One region of the Bacillus cereus group sp. RP37 genome, then DNA from elsewhere that is predicted to be linked to it. Evidence: riboswitches for the same ligand, from Rfam matches in the RefSeq annotation. Region 1 holds a riboswitch; the other holds the start of a gene.

Region 1 (9,438 bases):
CAATAAAGTGAAACTATAATCAGTGGGGTTTTGTTCATCCCCACTGATTATTAGCCCACACCAATCGGGCGTTTACGGGCAGTTGATCTCCCACCTAACTTCTTTGCTCCAGCCGAATTTTAAGGTGGGAGTTTTACTGCCCGCAAATAGCGGGATAAAACAATACATACGTACATACAGGCGGGGAAAACATGAATGAAAAATTAATTGAGAAAATGATTATAAAAAGTTTTCAGCAATATCAATGTAATCCTATGTCAAATGAGGATCAGGAAATGCTTATTAAACATATTCAAACGATAATTCATTCAAATACTAAAATTGATGTATACGAGGCAGTTGAGGATATCGTTTACGATTATGTGACTGGAAAATAAAAAAATAGGAGATTTCCATATGGAAATCTCCTATTTTTTACTTAATGATTTGCCTGCAACACGCTCAAATAAACCTGGGAATAACGCATAAAGTTTCGGACCAATGCCCATCCACTTCGGTAAGTTTACTTCACGCTTTTTCGTTTGCATCGATTGTACGATTTGCTCTGCTACATATGTCGGCTTTAACATGTACCGTCCCATATTTTTTACATATGTACCCGATTGATCAGCTATTTCAAAAAAGTTCGTATCTATCGGACCTGGATTAATCGCTGTTACGAAAACATTTGTACTAGACAACTCCATGCGTAAACTATTCGTAAATCCTAATACTGCATGTTTCGTCGCTGCATACGCACTCGATTTCGGAGTTGCAATTTTCCCGGCAAGTGAAGCAATATTAATAATATGTCCTTCGTTCCTTTTTACCATATAGGGTAGTACCGCTTTCGTACAAGCTACTAATCCAAACACATTTACTTGGAACATATCTTTCACTTCATCCATTGACGCATCTTCAAATGTTTTAAAAATACCAAATCCCGCATTGTTTACTAATATATCAATACGTCCCACTTCTTGTAATACCTTTGAAAAAACAGATTGTACTTCCGTCTCTTCACTTACATCTAATACATAATAATAGCAAGGCGTATTATAAGTTTCTTTAATTTTGTCTACTAACGTTTTTAATTTCTCTTCTGTTCTAGCCATTAATACTGGAGTCGCCCCCTGCTCTGCAACTTGCATTGCAACTTGCTCTCCAATTCCACTAGAAGCACCTGTAATGACGATTACTTTATCTTGTAAACGTCCCGTCATTGCTGTCACCTACTTTGCATAATAAATCGATTGTTGCGAAGATTCATCAATCATCACTTGTTGATTATATGCTAAAAAGTCTAATTGTCCAACAGTTTCTGAAATAGTAAGTGGCAATTGTTCTTTGTATAATACCGGAAATAGTTTTACACATACTTCAAATGCTGTCATTGGTTTTTCCTTTAATAACTCAAGCACTTTAAACGCACGTGTTTCTTGCTTTTGTAATCTCGTTTCAATAAGTTGTTTCACATTTAGAACATCTTCTCCATGTCCTGATAAAATGCGCGAAATATTCATTTCACTTAAACGCTTTAACGTTTGATTATATTGTAATAACGGGCGTGCCCTTTCTGTTTGTCCCTCATATGGTGGTTCTAATATGGGATTTGAAGAAATATGACTAATGAGAGCATCCCCGCCAATTAATATTCCATCAGATTCTCTATATAATGAAATATGAGTGGAGGCATGACCCGGTGTTTCAATTACTGTAAACCCAGGTAAAGAATCAATGCAATCTCCCTCTCTCACAGTATGTGTTAACGATCTATTACAAGAATATTTAAGTGTTCTTGTCGTCAATAATGCTTCATCTTTCAAAAATGCTGCTGGAACACCAAATTGCAAAGCTGTCTCTCTAAAAAACTCATGATACCGCTTTAAAAATTCTGGATTTTGCGTGATCCAAGGTTCATTCCAAGGATGTCCAATAATGTTCGTTTTCTCAGAAAATATATTTAAAAGCCCACAATGATCCGCATGATGATGCGTAATGACTACTGTTTCAATATCTTCTATCGCATATCCTAATGCACCTAATTGACTTTCTAACGCATTTCTTGCCCCTTCTGTATTCGTCCCTGTATCAATTAATGTTAATGTCTCCCCCTCAACTAAAAACACATTTACAGTTTCAACTGCAAATGGCACAGGAATCTCCATTCGGTGAATCGCCGTCATGCTTAGCCCCCCTGTCTCTTTCCGGTTCAAAAATGAATACTTCTTCAGTTTACAACTTCTCCATATATTTGTCATTATTTTCAGATAAAAAGAGGTGTTTCCTATAAAAAAACGAATGTATGTACATTTATAAGAATTTCTAACCAAATTTAAAGGAGGAACATCATGTCTATTCAAAATATTTCCTTTCTCGGTGCAGGCTCTATTGCTGAAGCTATTATTGGTGGCTTGTTACATGCAAATGTTGTGAAAAGCGAACAAATTACCGTAAGTAATCGTTCTAACGAGACAAGGTTGCAGGAGCTACATAAAAAATACGGCGTCAAAGGTACGCATAATAAAAAAGAGCTACTTACTGATACAAATATTCTTTTTCTAGCAATGAAACCAAAGGATGTTGCAGAAGCGCTTACTCCTTTTAAAGAATATATACATAATAACCTGCTTATTATTTCGTTATTAGCAGGTGTTTCTACTCACTCGATTAGAAACCTACTTCAAAAAGATGTTCCGATTATTCGTGCGATGCCAAATACATCCGCCGCTATTTTAAAATCAGCTACCGCTATCTCGCCTTCAAAACATGCAACAGCGGATCATATTCAGACTGCCATCGCTTTATTTGAAACGATCGGTCTCGTCTCTGTTGTAGAGGAAGAAGATATGCATGCTGTCACTGCATTATCTGGAAGTGGGCCTGCTTATATTTATTACGTAGTGGAAGCGATGGAAGAAGCCGCAAAAACAATTGGTTTAAAAGAAGATGTTGCAAAGTCACTTATTCTTCAGACGATGATTGGTGCTGCTGAAATGCTAAAAGCAAGTGAAAAACACCCTTCTATTCTGCGAAAGGAAATTACTTCTCCTGGCGGGACGACCGAGGCAGGTATTGAAGTATTACAGGAGCATAATTTTCAACAAGCGTTAATTTCCTGTATTACACAAGCAACGAAACGATCACACGATCTTGGAAAAACATTAGAAAAAATAGCAAAAGAAAAATAAAAAAAATGGAGCTCAATCTTACTTGAGCTCCATTTTTTATAAACATATATTTTTTATTTATTATTCTTCCCAAAAATCTCTTCTTGCAGACGGCGACCAGTCGGTGTTGCTGCAAGTCCGCCTTCAGCTGTTTCACGAAGTGCTACTGGCATCGTTTGTCCGATTCTAAACATTGCCTCAATTACTTCATCACATGGAATTGTACTCGTTACACCAGCTAATGCTAAATCAGCTGAAATCATCGCATTTGCAGCTCCTGCTGCATTACGTTTTACACACGGTACTTCTACAAGTCCTGCAACAGGATCACATACTAAACCAAGCATGTTCTTTAATGAAATCGCCATCGCTGTAGCCGCTTGATCTTGTGTTCCACCAGCCATTTCAACTGCAGCTGCTGCTGCCATTCCACTTGCTGAACCTACTTCAGCTTGGCAACCTCCTGCCGCGCCGGAAATACAAGCATTATTCGCAACAACCATACCGAAAGCTCCTGCTGTAAATAAAAATTCAATCATTTCTTCGCGTGTCGGCTGTAATTTTTCTTGCAGTGCAAAAAGTACACCTGGCACTGTTCCAGCAGACCCTGCTGTTGGTGTTGCACAAATGATTCCCATCGCTGCGTTTACTTCATTTGTTGCAACTGCTTTACTCACTGCGTCCAAAATCGTATCTCCAGATAAGCCTTTTCCGCTCTTCATATACGCCTGAACTTTTACAGCATCTCCGCCAGTTAAACCAGTTGGTGATTTCACTCCGCGAATACCACGTTCTACTGCTTGCTCCATCACGACTAAGTTCTTTTCCATACCAGCAATTACTTCTTCACGTGAAATACTTCTAGTTTTCATTTCACATTGAATCATAATTTCTGCGATTTTTACATTTTGTTCTTTAGCTTGCGCCACTAGTTCCGCTGCGTTCCGAAACATGGTGTGTCCCCCCTGCAATTATTCCATAATAGTTACTTGACAAATATTTTCTTGCGCGTTTATTTCTTCAATTACTTCATCTGCTAATAATTCATCTGTTTCGATAACCATAAGCGCTCTTCTTCCTTTTTCTTTACGAGAAACACTCATTGTACTAATGTTAATTTCATGTTTCGCAAGGATTGAAGCTACTGCTGCAATAGCACCGAAGCGATCGTTATTTACAATAAGTAGTGCTGGACTCGTGCCTGTTAATTGAAGATCGAATCCATTTAATTCTACAACTTCAATTTTACCGCCACCAATTGAGCAAGCAACAACTTCAATTTCTTCTTCACCTTTATACAAACGAATTCTCGCTGTATTTGGATGAGGTGCATTTGCATCTTCTTCAATGAATTCTACTTCGATTTTGCGCTCTTTTGCTATGTCTAGCGCCTCTGGAATACGTAAGTCATCTGTTTCAAACCCTAATATTCCACCGATCAATGCTACATCCGTACCATGCCCTCGATACGTCTTTGCAAATGATCCATATAATGAAATGCTTACTCTTTCTGGTTCATGACGAAACAGCTGGCGAGCAACTTGCCCCATTCTTGCTGCGCCTGCTGTATGTGAACTTGATGGACCAATCATAACTGGGCCAATAATATCAAATACTGAGCGATACTTCATCATAACTCCCCCTAAACCTCTATGAAAAAATTTTTTACTATTCTATTAAGCTACCGAATCGGTTACTTTTCCAGTTGTACGACGTATTTGTTCTGCTATACAAATTGGATCGCTTTTGAATAACAGTGAAACAATATATCCTGAAATAATACCAGTTATCATAATAAATACGAAACTTAGCATTACCTTCATTTACTAATAATATAAGATACTCCACAATAAAGTCTTGTAGCAATCCAAAGTTTAACACAGAACCCCTTACAAGGATAGCATAAACAAGTGAAACTCCCATTGCTTTCATACCTTTTGGTGCTTTAAAGCTAAAAGGTGAAAAAAGACTTAGTACAAATAATAGTAATATCCTTCGTATTTATAATTTTCATATTCCTCTCTCACGATTTAGTCAACTTCACTTGTTACGACAAATGGCTAAAACGCATGTGGCCTACAATAAATTATATTCTGCCTTCATTATAGCTTGTTTTTAATAAAACGCTTACTTTTAATGAATTTTAAAAGTTCTGAATAACGATCCATTTTTGCTATTTGTACCACTCGTATGTCATCTGACTTATATAACAGTTTTTCTAAATAATCAGTACTATGTATTTTTATCCTATATCTTCACATCATTAAAAATTTCTGTTTCATCCAATATAAACATAAAATGATAACAGTTTTATTTTAAATTTTTTTAGAAATAAAAAAAATGGCAACCTTTCGTCACCATTTTTTCACAACATTATTATCTTTCCACTGGAAATGATTTTAAATCCGTAGCTATTTCTGTATTAGAAAATAGCTCTCTTGCCTCTTTCCATAATTCCTTATATGTATCCCCTTGATAACGAGAACTAATATGAGTCAATATTAATCGTTTTGCATTTGCCTGAAGTGCAATACTCGCAGCTTGCTTAGATGTGGAATGAAAATAATCATACGCTTGTTGTTCATCTTCTGCCGCAAAAGTTGCTTCATGAACAAGTACGTCAGCGTCTTGTGCTAGCTCTCTACTCGCTTCACAATATCTTGTATCACCTAAAATGGTAATAATTCTTCCTTTTTGAGGTGGACCGATAAAATCTTTTCCATTTAGTATCGTGCCATTTTCTAATTCAACTACTTCTCCATCTTTTAAACGTTTAAAAAGTGGACCGGGTTTCACACCCATCTCCAGTAATTTATCTACTAAAAGAGCACCTTGTATATCTTTCTCTATAATACGATACCCAAAACATTCAATACCATGTGACAATCTTTTCGTTTCCACACGAAATTCATTATCTTCAAACACAGTACCTTCTTCTGTTATCTCAACAATTTCAAGTGGGTATTTTACATGTGTCGTACTTACTGACAATGCCACTTCAATAAATTGTTTAATTCCTTTTGGTCCATACACTGTTAAAGGTGTAGTCCCTCCTTGAAACGAACGGCTTCCTAATAAACCAGGCAACCCAAAAATATGATCACCATGTAAATGCGTAATAAATATTTTTTCAATGCGGCGTGGGCGTACAGATGTATGTAATATTTGATGTTGCGTCGCCTCGCCACAATCAAATAACCAAGTCTGCCCTCGTTCTTCTAACAATTGCAAAGCAATTGCCGAAACATTCCTTCCTTTCGAAGGAACACCTGCACCAGTTCCTAAAAATACAAATTCCACTTTCTTTCCTCCAGCTCTTTATATAATCTACCTTTCATCTTACGGAATGTTATTTCAAATGGCAAATCGAATTTACATAACCAATCATCTAGACAACTATATAACACGAACATTATACTCAAAAAACTTAGTAATCGTTCGTATTTTATGTTAAAATGATTATACTACATTTTAAGGGAGCGTTTTATTATGAAAGAAGCATTTCGTTTACAAACTGATTTTTCATCTTCATTTGATCGCTGGGTAAGTTCTTTCGTGTCTGATCACCCAGCACAATTAGAATGGACGACTTTGAAAGAATTAATCCATGAATATACAACAACACATACAAATGATTCGTTACCAACATATATTTCTTCAGCTTTAACATATTACGCACAACGCGTTTCAACAACAAATAGTTCAGAAATTGTTATTTTTGAAAATACTACAATCTCATAATCTGTAATAAAAAGCACTGTAATCAGTGCTTTTTATTTATTTCCCCACCTTATTTCAAAAAAACCCTCTTATTTCCTACTATATAGCCAGCATAAATCTATTTGAGTTTTCAAAAAAATGTATTGACACTACAAAATTACAGTGCTAACATTCAACATGTAATTGAATATGGTCTCTGTTAGGTGAGGCTCCTGTATAGAGAAACGCTGCTGCCCAAAAATGTCGAGAGACGCCAATGGGTCAACAGGAAAGGTCGGAATGAAGGCCTTTCTTAACGTAGCTGGTTTCAGTACCTATGCTATACAGTGCTAAAACTCAACGAGGGAGAGGTGCATGTATTTTGTCATACACAAAAACTGTTTTTATCTATGTTTACTAACAGTCTTTGTTGTGGACTCTTTTAACTGCGAATTCAGACCTTTACTCGTTTTGAGTAAAGGTCTTTTTACGTATATACGCACCTTACTATGAAACAAACATAGCATATTCAGAAACTACTAAATTGTACGGAGGTGAGGAACAGTTGGCAATTGATGATTCGGCCCAGATACCCATAATATGTTTTACGTTAATATTTCATCATGTAGGTAGGAAAGAAGCTGTTCCTCCTAATTTTAAATAGTTGAGTAACAGATTGTTTCCTCCTTCATGAAAAAGGAGGAACTACCAATGTTAAATTTACAAAAACAAGAAACAAAGCATTCATACGATCAAAATCATATGAAAACAAATAACGGATTACTGGTGGAAGTCGCAATACAAGATGTAAACAATGCGTTACGACTTTTAGAAACAACACAAAATGGCCTCTCTAAAATAGAAGCGTCTCATAGATTTTCTTTATATGGCCCAAATGAAATAGCTCATAATAAAACATCGCCGTGGTACATTCAATTTCTACTGGCATTTAAAAATCCATTTATTTTTGTTTTATTAGCTCTCGGCGCACTCTCTTTTTTCACAGATGATATACAAGGAACCATTGTCGTATCTGTAATGGTAATGCTAAGTGCAACGATCCGCTTTTTACAAGAGTTTCGTTCTCAAAAAGCTGCGGATCAGTTAAAAGCTATGGTTCGAACAACGGCAAGCGTCTTTAGAATAGATGGATTTGTACACGAAACAAAAAACGTAATGAATTTAAAGCAAAATGATCCAACGGAAATTCCAATTGAAGAACTTGTACCTGGCGATATTATTTCACTTTCGGCCGGTGATATCGTTCCGGCTGATGTGCGTATTTTATCAGCTAAAGATTTATTTGTGAATCAGTCTTCTTTAACTGGGGAAGCACTTCCTGTGGAAAAGTACGAAAACTGCTACCATACAGAGAATAAACATATTTTACCGAAAAACATGAAAAAAAATTACAATCCACTCGATATGGAAAACCTTTGTTTTATGGGTACAAATATTGTAAGTGGTAGCGCAAAAGCTGTTGTCATCTCCACAAGTACCGATACGTATTTCGGCTCTTTAGCAAATAAGGTAATTGGCAAGCGCGTAGAAACAAGCTTTGATAAAGGTGTAAACAAAGTAAGCTGGCTCTTAATTACATTCATGCTTATTATGGCACCTATCGTTCTTCTCATTAACGGATTCACAAAAGGTGATTGGCAAGAGGCTTTCTTCTTCGCTATCGCTATTGCTGTTGGTCTTACACCTGAAATGTTACCAATGATTGTAACTGCTAATTTAGCTAAAGGTGCTGTTAACATGTCTAAACAGAAAGTAATAGTAAAACAACTGAATTCTATTCAAAACTTAGGTGCTATGAACATTCTTTGTACCGATAAAACGGGAACTTTAACAGAAGATGAAGTTGTACTTGTTCGGCACTTAGATCCTAACGGTAATACATGTGATCGTGTATTACACTATGCCTATTTAAATAGCTTCTATCAAACAGGATTGAAAAATTTAATAGATAAAGCTGTTATGAAACATACAGAAGAAAACCAGAAGTTTGATCCATCCATTTTTCAAAAACTAGATGAAATTCCATTTGATTTTGCTCGCCGGCGTATGTCTGTCATCGTGAAAGATAGCTCAGGGGAACATACAATGGTTTGTAAAGGTGCCGTAGAAGAAATTTTATCTATTTGTAACTACACTGAAGTTGATAGCAAAGTTGTTTTTCTTACTGATGATATGCGCTCAAATGTAAAACAACTAAGTGAGACGTTGAATAGTGAAGGTATGCGTGTTATTGCTGTAGCTTATAAAAAAGATAGACCATTACATGATAAAGAGTACGTGATAAAAGATGAGAATGATATGATTCTCGCTGGATATATTGGCTTTTTAGATCCACCAAAACCATCTGCAGCTACTGCCATTCAAGCATTACAGAAACATGGTGTACAAGTGAAAATTTTAACTGGCGATAACGAAATCGTGACAAGAAAAGTTTGCAAAGAAGTTGGATTAAACATCGGTGAGCCTGTCCTTGGTTACGAAATCGATGCTTTACCTGATAAAGCATTAGCAAAATTAGCCGAAGAAACAACTGTATTTGCTAAACTAAATCCAATGCAAAAATCACGCA
Region 2 (9,438 bases), 2.5 Mb from region 1:
GATCTTCCCCCAAAACCGAATGATAATAGTTGTTCAGATTGGGATTGGGATGATGAACTTGGGGTATGGCAGTGTGATGATAGTAGTTCAGGTTATCGTGGGCATTACTTTTATGGTGGGAGTTACTATCAAAATAAATCCACTTTTAAAAATTCATCGGCGTTTAAATCGTATCAATCGTCTGCGGAATTTAAAGGTGGAATTGGAAGCGGTTCAAAGGGAGGATTTGGGGGCTAAAATATGTCGCAGTACATAAGGGATCGAAAAGAGTTTTATTCGAAATATCCGAATTTTTGGTCGGATCTATATGAATCTGAGTATAGTTTGTTTCATATTTTCTCTATAACAAATCAGACTATGAAACAATTACAATTAGCAACTGAACGAATGGGGAAAATATTTTTCAAGACTGCTAGACTTTTGCGTAATTTAAGTAACGAACAGCTTCTTGAACTTGGGTTTCCTCCTGCGAGCTTATCGTTCATTAGAATGAAAGGGTTATATCCTGAATCTGTTATTTCGCGGTTTGATTTCGTTTTAACAGGTGATAACCAAATTAAAATGCTCGAGTTTAATAGTGATACACCAACTTTTATTATGGAATGTTTTCAAATGAATGGAAAAGTTTGCGAGAAACTAGGCTATGATGATCCAAACTCGGATCAAGAGCGATTACTATCTTCTGGTATTACAAAAGCCATAATGGAAGCGACCAAGGGAATAGACAACCCAAATGTTGTTTTTACAGCACATCATGAACATATTGAGGATTGGAATACGACCATGTATTTGAGTCAGCTATGTCATGTTGAAAATAAAGTAGTGCCAATGTCAGAACTTAGAATTACAAAAGATGCTTTAGTGGATAGGAATGGAGTACAGATTGATGTTTTATATCGCCAAACATATCCGATAGAAGATTTAATTGAGGATCAAGATCCTGAAACAGGAGACTTGGTAGGTGTGGAACTGTTGCAACTTGTAAAAGCCGGAAAGCTTTTTATAATAAATCCATTGTCAGCATTTTTACTTCAGCCAAAATCAATCCAGTGTCTTATTTGGGGGTTAGCAGAAGAAGAGGCCTTTTATACAAATGAGGAACAACAGTGGATTAAAGAATATATGTTACCTACATATCTAGAACCAGATTTATTTTTAGGAAAAGATTTTTTCGTTCAAAAACCTTCATTTGGGAGAGAAGGAGATACAATTACCGTTCGCGATAAGGACGAAAATATTATGCTTCAAAATGCACACCAAACGTATAAAGCGTCACTACCGATATTTCAAAAGTATACAGAACTTCCAGTCATATCTTTGGAAACAGAGAAAGGGATGGAGAAACTGTCGTATGTGTTTGGTTCGTTTTTAATTGCTGGAAAAGCGAGTAGTATCGGTATTCGCGCGGGGGAAAAAATTACGGGGAATGAATCGTACTATTTACCAGTAGGTATAAAAAAGGAGGAAAGTATATGATTAATTTTTTATTATATTTAGCAGTAACATTGGGACTTTTATGTATTGGTCTTTTCCTGATGGAAGTGACAACGAAAGTAAAAGAATTTAAGTTAATGGCCCAAGGAAATAAGGCGGTAAGCTATGTGCTTGGAGGACGATTACTTGGATTAGCTATTGTTTTATATTCGACAGCAGCTAATTCCATTTCACTTCTTGATATGGTTTCGTGGGGAGCAGTTGGGATTTTGGCTCAAATTATCGTCTTTTATCTAGCTGAGTGGCTTACACCACGCTTTAATATAAATAAAAGTCTCGAAGAAGATAATCAAGCAGTCGGTCTTTTCCTTATGTTTTTATCGCTTTCCATTGGGATTGTAATTGCAGGTTGTATAACTTATTAAAAACTTTACGTTAGTTTGCCATACCTTTCGAAAAAATTGTAGGCTACTGTTGACATCTATTTTAAATAAGAGTAACATTTTCTATATAATAAAAATAAGTCTCTGTTAGGTGAGGCTCCTGTATAGAGAAATGCTACTGCCCAAAAATGTCGAGAGACGCCAATGGGTCAACAGGAATGATCGAATTAAGGTTTTTCTTAACGTAGCTGGTAATGTACCTATGCTATACAGTGCTAAAACTCGGCGAGGGAGAGGTCCGTAGATTTCTAATTGTATTAGGAATCGTTTATTTGTGTATGTCATGACCTTTACTCTTTTCGGAGTAAGGGTCTTTTTGTTACCAAGCTATGAGTAGTTTCATAGTATAAACTATAAAATTAAACGAGGAGGTGAGGAGCATGTCAAATTCTGACTCGGTTCCGTTACCCATATACTTCAAATCAAAAATATATGATGTAGGCAGGAAACGACTTGTTCCTCCCTCTATATTTATCGTAATGTAGCGTTTATATGCACGTTTAAGCGCTAGACACTTTCGCGGTAAAGTGGAAAAATTGAGAAACAAAGCGTTTCTTCCTATGTTGTACAGGAGGAGACGATAATATGTTATATGCAAACAAAACTGTGGGTAACACGTCATATAAATTAAGTAAAAAATCAATGAAAGAACAAACAATGCTTCAAAAAAATAAAGATTTATTAATTGAAATCGCAACGAGAGATGTAAAATCTGTATTTGCGTATTTTAAAACAACAAGAGACGGATTATCTATGAAAGAGGCACAAAAACGCATTCAAGTATACGGCCGAAATGAATTAACTTCAAAAAGAGCGCGTATTGCAGAAGTAATGATGAAGCTAAGTGGAATGATCCCAGGTTTTTCAAAACAACATGTGCGTGATAGATTACAATGTGAGAAAATTACTGTGTCTCGAGTAGCGTGTTCAAGTGTAACAGGTTTAAACGGTGAATTAAAAATGATGAATTTACCAGTACAAGAACTTGTTCCTGGTGATATGATTTTTCTTTCAGAAGGCGATACAGTACCAGCAGATGTACGTATCATTTACGCGAATGATTTATTAGTAAATGAATCTGTGCTAACAGGAAAAGATGTAAGTATTGAGAAATTTGAAAGTTGCTATCACCTTGAGCGTAAACGATTTATTCCTTTAAAACGAATGAAAGACTATAATCCACTTGAACTTGAAAATGTATGTTTCAAAGGGACGTATATTGTTGGCGGAAATGCAAAGGCTGTAGTTGTTTCGACTGGGAAAAATACGTATTCAGGAATTCTTCATACTTGTTGTAGTAGAACGTCCTAATGTGTAAATGATGCTAAATATACAAAAACAATGTATAATAGACAAAGTTGAAAAAACGTAGAATGGTAATCTATTTATATAACCTTACGTGATGACGTGGGGTTATTATTTTTTGGGTAGGAGAGGAATTATGAAAAAAGTATTATTAGTTGATGGTATGGCACTATTATTTCGTGCTTTTTACGCAACAAGTGTCTACGGACAATTTATGAAACGACAAGATGGTACCCCTACAAACGGGATTCATGGTTATATGAAACATTTATTAACAGCTATGCAAGCAATTGAACCAACACACATCGTAACATGCTGGGATATGGGAAGTACGACATTTAGAACAGAATCGTTCTCAAATTATAAAGCGAATCGTGCAGCGCCGCCTGAAGAATTAATTCCGCAATTTGATTTAGTACAAGAAATGACTGCGAAATTGTCCATTCCAGTTATCGGTATGAAAGGGTATGAAGCGGATGATTGTATCGGTACGCTTGCAAAACAATACTGCAATGAAGCGGAAGTTTATATTTTAACAGGTGACACGGATTTACTTCAGCTTGTTGATAAGAACGTTACAGTTATGCTCTTGCGCAAAGGAATTGGAAATTACGAATATTACACACCAGAAAAAATTATGGAAGAAAAAGGCGTAGAGCCGTGGCAAATCGTGCATGCGAAAGCGTTCATGGGAGATACGAGTGATAACTATCCAGGGGTAAAAGGTATTGGTGAAAAGACAGCGTATAAGCTTATTCAAGAGCATGGAACAGTATCAGCTGTACTAGAAAATGTATCATCATTAACGAAAGCGCAGCGTACAAAGATTGAAAGTGATTTAGAGAACTTAGATATTTCATTACAATTGGCACAAATTCACTGTGAAGTTCCAATTTCATGCTCACTAGAAGAAGGATTGCACACAATGGATGAAGAAAAACTTAGATTCGTTTGTGAAGAAATGAATTGGGGAAGACCTGAAATATTAATCAATATGCTATAAATAGTTTTGTAAGAGGGATGTTGCATAAGTCGAACTTTGACTTGGTGACACCTTCTTTTTGTTTTGGAAAACAGTTTCTTAGTAAGTGGGAATATGTGTAATGAAACTTTAAATATTTCGACAAGATAAATCGATATAAGATGATGGAAATGGTAATTTGTATAATTAAATGAAGCAATTTCAAAATGGTTTTAGGAGAATCTCTTTTTGTGTGTTCACAAAGTTGTCAGAAAATAAACGGAATTTTCATATGAAGTTCAAATGGAATTCACAACAATCAATTATTATAAGGGCACACAGATAATTCCTTATCTTTTATATAAACCATCCCCCAAGGAGGACAATGAAAATGAGAAAAAAAGTGAGAAAATCTTTTAAACAATTATTAATTGAAAATAAACAATCACTATTAAATAATAAAGAAAATATGAAAGAAATTGAAGAGAGAATTGAGAAACGACATGTAGCATACAGTGCTGCTAGCAATTGATAATTTTGCTTATGAAAAAAGCTTGTAGTTTGGATACTATCCAAACTACAAGCTTTTTCTTTTTTATTACCTCCACCAAATCCAAGCCCAAAAGTAATTTCGTATATTTCGAGGAGTAACGCGTATAAAACGTTCCCCGTCAAAGAAGCAATTTAAATTTGGAAGTGTTTCATCTGGATTGTCTGAAATAAAGGCGACAATGTTTTCATTGCTTGTAACGGTTACTGTAATTGGTGGATCGGTAGGCGAGACTTGAAGTTGTAACGAAATATTGGCCGTATTTTTAAATTCATTATTAACAGGTGGACTTATCACTTGCACTGTGAATAACACGCTGATTGTTTCGTTTGGTTCCAAAGTAGTAGCGACTAGGAAACCGATATTTGGATTCGCTAGTGGAGAACGTTCACCGTTAATAAAGACAGTATCGTTCATAAATTGTAAACCTGCTGGAATGGTATCTTGTAAAGAAACGTTTGAAAGTGAAATATCAGAAGTATTCGTAATACGCACCGTATAATCAAAATATTGGTTTAAATAAGCTGAGCTGACGGAAGCGTTTTTTACTACTGTTGCAGTTATAAATTGAACTGGTATGCGTACAATGTTTGAATTAACAATGAAAGTAATAATCGGTTCTTGTGGTGTCAATTGGAAAGCTGCTGTAACTGTTGCGGAATTGACAATTGTATTGTTTGAAGGAATAGAAGTGACTAGAACTTCAAATGTTATCGTTGCTACTCCATCTGCAGGTAAAGCGCCGATATTCATACCAGTGTCTGGACGAACATTTGGAACAGGAGTACCGTTAATTGTTACGCTGTTTTCTATAAATGTTGTACCAGCTGGAATGATATCTAGGACAGAAGTACTGATTGTAGGAATTGGTGAATGATTTATTACTTCCAATGTGAAAGTTATGGTCTCTCCTGTTGTTACGATAGATTTATCAGCTGTCTTTTCAATGCGAACCATCGGATCAACTACTGTTGTTGTAACGGTATTTGTTTGCTTTGTAATTGTAATAGGCGGTTCATTCGGATCAATGGTAACAGTGTAGGAAACAGAAGCATCGTTATTGATTGCAGATTGAAGAGTTGAAGGAGATATTGTTACTTGGAAAGTAATAATATCAGATTCATTAGGAGCAAGGTTTCCTAACGTAATACCATTTTCAGGATTTGCGTTAGGCTGATTAATTCCGTTAATCGTAACGCTGCCCGTAACGAAGGTTGTATCTACTGGTACAGTGTCTATGGCAAGAAGATCTTCAATCGTTACATTACCGCTATTCGTAATTGTAATTGTATACGTTAAAGTTTGACTAGGTAATGCATTCGTGGTATTAACAGACTTGGTGGCAACGACATTATCATTTTGGACAGTTGTTGTGACAGTATTTGTTGTAGTCGTATTTGTAACAGGTAAGTTATTTGGGTTGACTATATAGTTAAAAGTAGTAATTGCTTCGTTGTTGAGTTCATTTGGTGTTGGAATAGAAGTTACAGTTACTTGGAAGGAAGTGATAGCATTTCCACCTACTATTATAGTGCCAATTGGTATGCCACTTACTGGATTCACTCCCGGAAGAGTTTCTCCGTTTACAATGACGCTATTTTCTATAAACGTAGTACCTTGAGGAATAATATCTTGAATGATTACATCATTTGCTGCAACATTACCAGTTTGATTGAGTGTAATCGTATACGTTAACGTATCACCGACCGTTGCAAATGCAAGGTCAACAGCTTTATTACTATTCAAATTCGCATGATGAATTTCTGTTACAGCAGCTGATGAAATAATAGTTTCGGTAATAGGTGGTTGATCTGGTACTGTGTATTCATATTGAATTGTACTCGTGTTAGAGATTGGATTTGTTTGTGGAATGGAAGTAACCCGTACTTGGAATAGAATAGTGGCTGTCGTATTAGGCGGAATGTTATCAATTTGTATACCATTAAGTGGGTTGTCATTTGGACGAGCGTTGCCATTCACAATAACGCTATTCTCTATAAAGCTCGTATTTGCTGGGATGATATCTGTAACGATAATGTTTTCCACTTGTATATTTCCGTTATTTATGATGGAAATTGTATAAGGGATGATAGTTTGTAGGTCAGCATATTGGATAGGTGTTGTTTTTGTCGCAATTACATTAGCAGAAATAACTTCAGTGAAGGTAATGTTACTAGTCGATATTTCTTCTTCCCCGTTTATCGTATAACGAGAAGTTGATTGATTTTGAACATGGCCGCTAGCTGGAAGAGCTACGACGGTAACAGAAAATCTGACTGGGATAGAAATGTTAGGAGCAATCGTTCCTACAAGTATACCGGTACTTGGATTGGCGTTAAGCTGTGGAATGTTATTTACTAAAACGCTACCGTCTATAAAGGTTGTTCCATCAGGAATATTGTCTGTAAATATAACAGCAGTGGCATTCGTATTCCCTGTATTCGTTAAAGTTGTTGTATAAGTTAAAATGTCACCAATCGTTACAGAGGTCAAATCAACAGTTTTAAGTGAAACGACATCAGCATCATTAATTTGAACGAAAGTAGTATTGGAAGTAGTGGATTTTTGAATTGGTGCAAAGTCAGGATTGAAAATAAAGTCGTAGACGATGTTTGCAGTATTAGGTGTTGGATTTACAGCAGGTAAATTTGTAACGGAAACTTGGAATGTTATTGTAGCCATTTGACCTGCTGCGACATTAGGAATGGAAAAGCCGATATTCGGATCTGCTGCAGGAAGTACAGTATTATTAACTATTACACTTCCTGGAATAAATACTGTTCCATCCGCTATAGTATCTGTAAAAAAGATGGAGTTAGTTGTAGTCGATCCATTATTTTGAATGAATACTGTATATACAATGGTTTCATCAATATTAGCTAATACAGTATTAGCGGATTTTGTAGCAATAAGAATAGCATCAATAAATTGTATATTTGTACTATTGGAAGAGGTCGTTTCTGAAATTGGTGGTGCGCTTGAGTCTGGTCGATACTCATAGTGAATGACGGCGATATTATTAATGTTATTTTGTGGTGGTATAGAGACTACATTTACTTGGAACGTAACAATAATCGTATTATTTGGAAGGATAATACCAAGATTGATACCGGTAATTGGATTTTCATTAGGTCTTGGTATGCCATCTACAAGGATGCTATTTGAAATGAATGTGGTGCCAGCAGCAATTGCGTCAATTAGGAGAGTATTTGTAATAGGTACTGTACCAGCGTTTGTAACGGCGACTGTATATGTGATGATTTGACCGATACGTGTAATAGATCTGTTAGCGGATTTAATTGCACGAACATTCGCCGTCCGCACTTCAGTGTTTACTGCATTTGATAACGATCTACGCTGAATAATAGGAGAACTAGGGTCAATTTGGTATTCATATGAAGTGCCTGAAATGTTAATGACTGTATTGCCCTCTGGTATATTTGTAAGTTGTACTTGGAATGAAATAGTGACTGTTTCATCTGGTTGTATCGTGCCGAGAGTTACTCCATTTTCAGGATTCACACCAGGCTGAATCACATTATTTATTGATAAGCTATCTTCAATGAATATAGTACCTTCTGGAATGTTGTCAATGAACACGGTATTGTTAGCTGGCACGGTTCCTACATTTTGCAGTGTATTTGTGTACGTAATATTTTGCCCGATTGATACGAAAGTAACATCGGCCTGTTTAACAGAAATAATATTTGCATTTTGTAGTGATGTTGTAACGATATTAGAATTTGCAGAGCGATTCACTGGTGGAGCTGTAGGAATACTTACATATTGATAATTTACAGATGATTGATTTACAATTTCGGTTTCAGTAGGTGGATTATTTGTTTGTACTTGAAATAGTATTGTTTTTGAACTGTTTGGTGGAATCGTTCCAATTGGTATTCCATTTTCAGGATTTACACCAGGCTGAAGTACACCGTTAATTGTGACACTATCGGGAACGAATGTAGTCCCAGCTGGAATAGAATCTGTGAAAATAATATTTATTGCGTCAACATTGCCTATATTTCTCGCTTCCGAAATATAAAGTATAGTTCCACCAATATCCACAGTTATTGGATTGGATGTTTTTGTAATTATTAATTGTGCTTGCACGAAATTTGTAATGACGATATTACTTGTAGATGTTTCATTAATAGGAGGTTGCCCTGGATCTGGCTGAATTGTATAAGTTGTATTAGATTGATTTGTAATCGATTCTTGCGAGAATGGAGCGTTAATAAGAATTTGGAACGAAATCAGGTGAGTAGCATTTGCTGCTAGGTTAGGCAAAGTAACACCTACATTTGGATTGGCACCAAGTATAGCTGTTCCGTTAAGTGTAAAACTATTTTCTACGAATGTAGTCCCTTCTGGAATAGTATCTGAAAATATGAGATTTGTAGCTGGAATATTTCCGGTATTTTCTAGTGTTATTGTGTAGGTTAAAATGTCGCCAGTTGTTGCTTGTTGTGCATTGACTGCTTTTAAAGAAAGAATATTCGCATCCGAAATTTGTGTGAAAGCTGGGTTAGACGTAATTGTTCGAGAGATGATAGGAGCAGTTGGATCGGCGATAAAAGTATAGTCAATACGGGCTATATTAGAAATTGGATTCACGCTTGGAATGGATTGAACGGTAACTTGGAATGTGACGGTGACAATTTCTAACGGTGCGATAGAGTTTAATGGTATCCCTACGTTTGGATCAGCACCTGGAACTGAAATAGTATTAATGGTCACGCTAT

The links. Region 1 has a riboswitch for magnesium ahead of mgtA (magnesium-translocating P-type ATPase). Riboswitches for the same ligand answer to the same signal wherever they lie in the genome.
Region 2: another riboswitch for magnesium. It lies ahead of QCI44_RS20185 (P-type ATPase actuator domain-containing protein); the one in region 1 lies ahead of mgtA (magnesium-translocating P-type ATPase).

What each region holds. Positions count from the first base shown of each region.
Region 1 covers NZ_JARVHP010000001.1:1,282,933-1,292,370, reverse strand. Annotated here, with positions in the region: gene QCI44_RS06915 (YqzH family protein) at 192-377, shown strand; gene QCI44_RS06910 (SDR family oxidoreductase) at 408-1,202, opposite strand; gene QCI44_RS06905 (MBL fold metallo-hydrolase) at 1,212-2,165, opposite strand; gene proI (pyrroline-5-carboxylate reductase ProI) at 2,331-3,170, shown strand; gene sdaAA (L-serine ammonia-lyase, iron-sulfur-dependent, subunit alpha) at 3,224-4,102, opposite strand; gene sdaAB (L-serine ammonia-lyase, iron-sulfur-dependent subunit beta) at 4,121-4,780, opposite strand; gene QCI44_RS06885 (hypothetical protein) at 4,826-4,963, opposite strand; gene rnz (ribonuclease Z) at 5,526-6,449, opposite strand; gene QCI44_RS06875 (DUF3932 family protein) at 6,639-6,890, shown strand; M-box (ykoK) riboswitch at 7,058-7,225, shown strand; gene mgtA (magnesium-translocating P-type ATPase) at 7,560-9,438, shown strand, end outside.
Region 2 covers NZ_JARVHP010000001.1:3,830,938-3,840,375, reverse strand. Annotated here, with positions in the region: gene QCI44_RS20200 (hypothetical protein) at 1-237, shown strand, start outside; gene QCI44_RS20195 (glutathionylspermidine synthase family protein) at 241-1,476, shown strand; gene QCI44_RS20190 (DUF350 domain-containing protein) at 1,473-1,859, shown strand; M-box (ykoK) riboswitch at 1,954-2,119, shown strand; gene QCI44_RS20185 (P-type ATPase actuator domain-containing protein) at 2,463-3,188, shown strand; gene QCI44_RS20180 (5'-3' exonuclease) at 3,319-4,185, shown strand; gene QCI44_RS20175 (FbpB family small basic protein) at 4,535-4,675, shown strand; gene QCI44_RS20170 (DUF7507 domain-containing protein) at 4,742-9,438, opposite strand, start outside.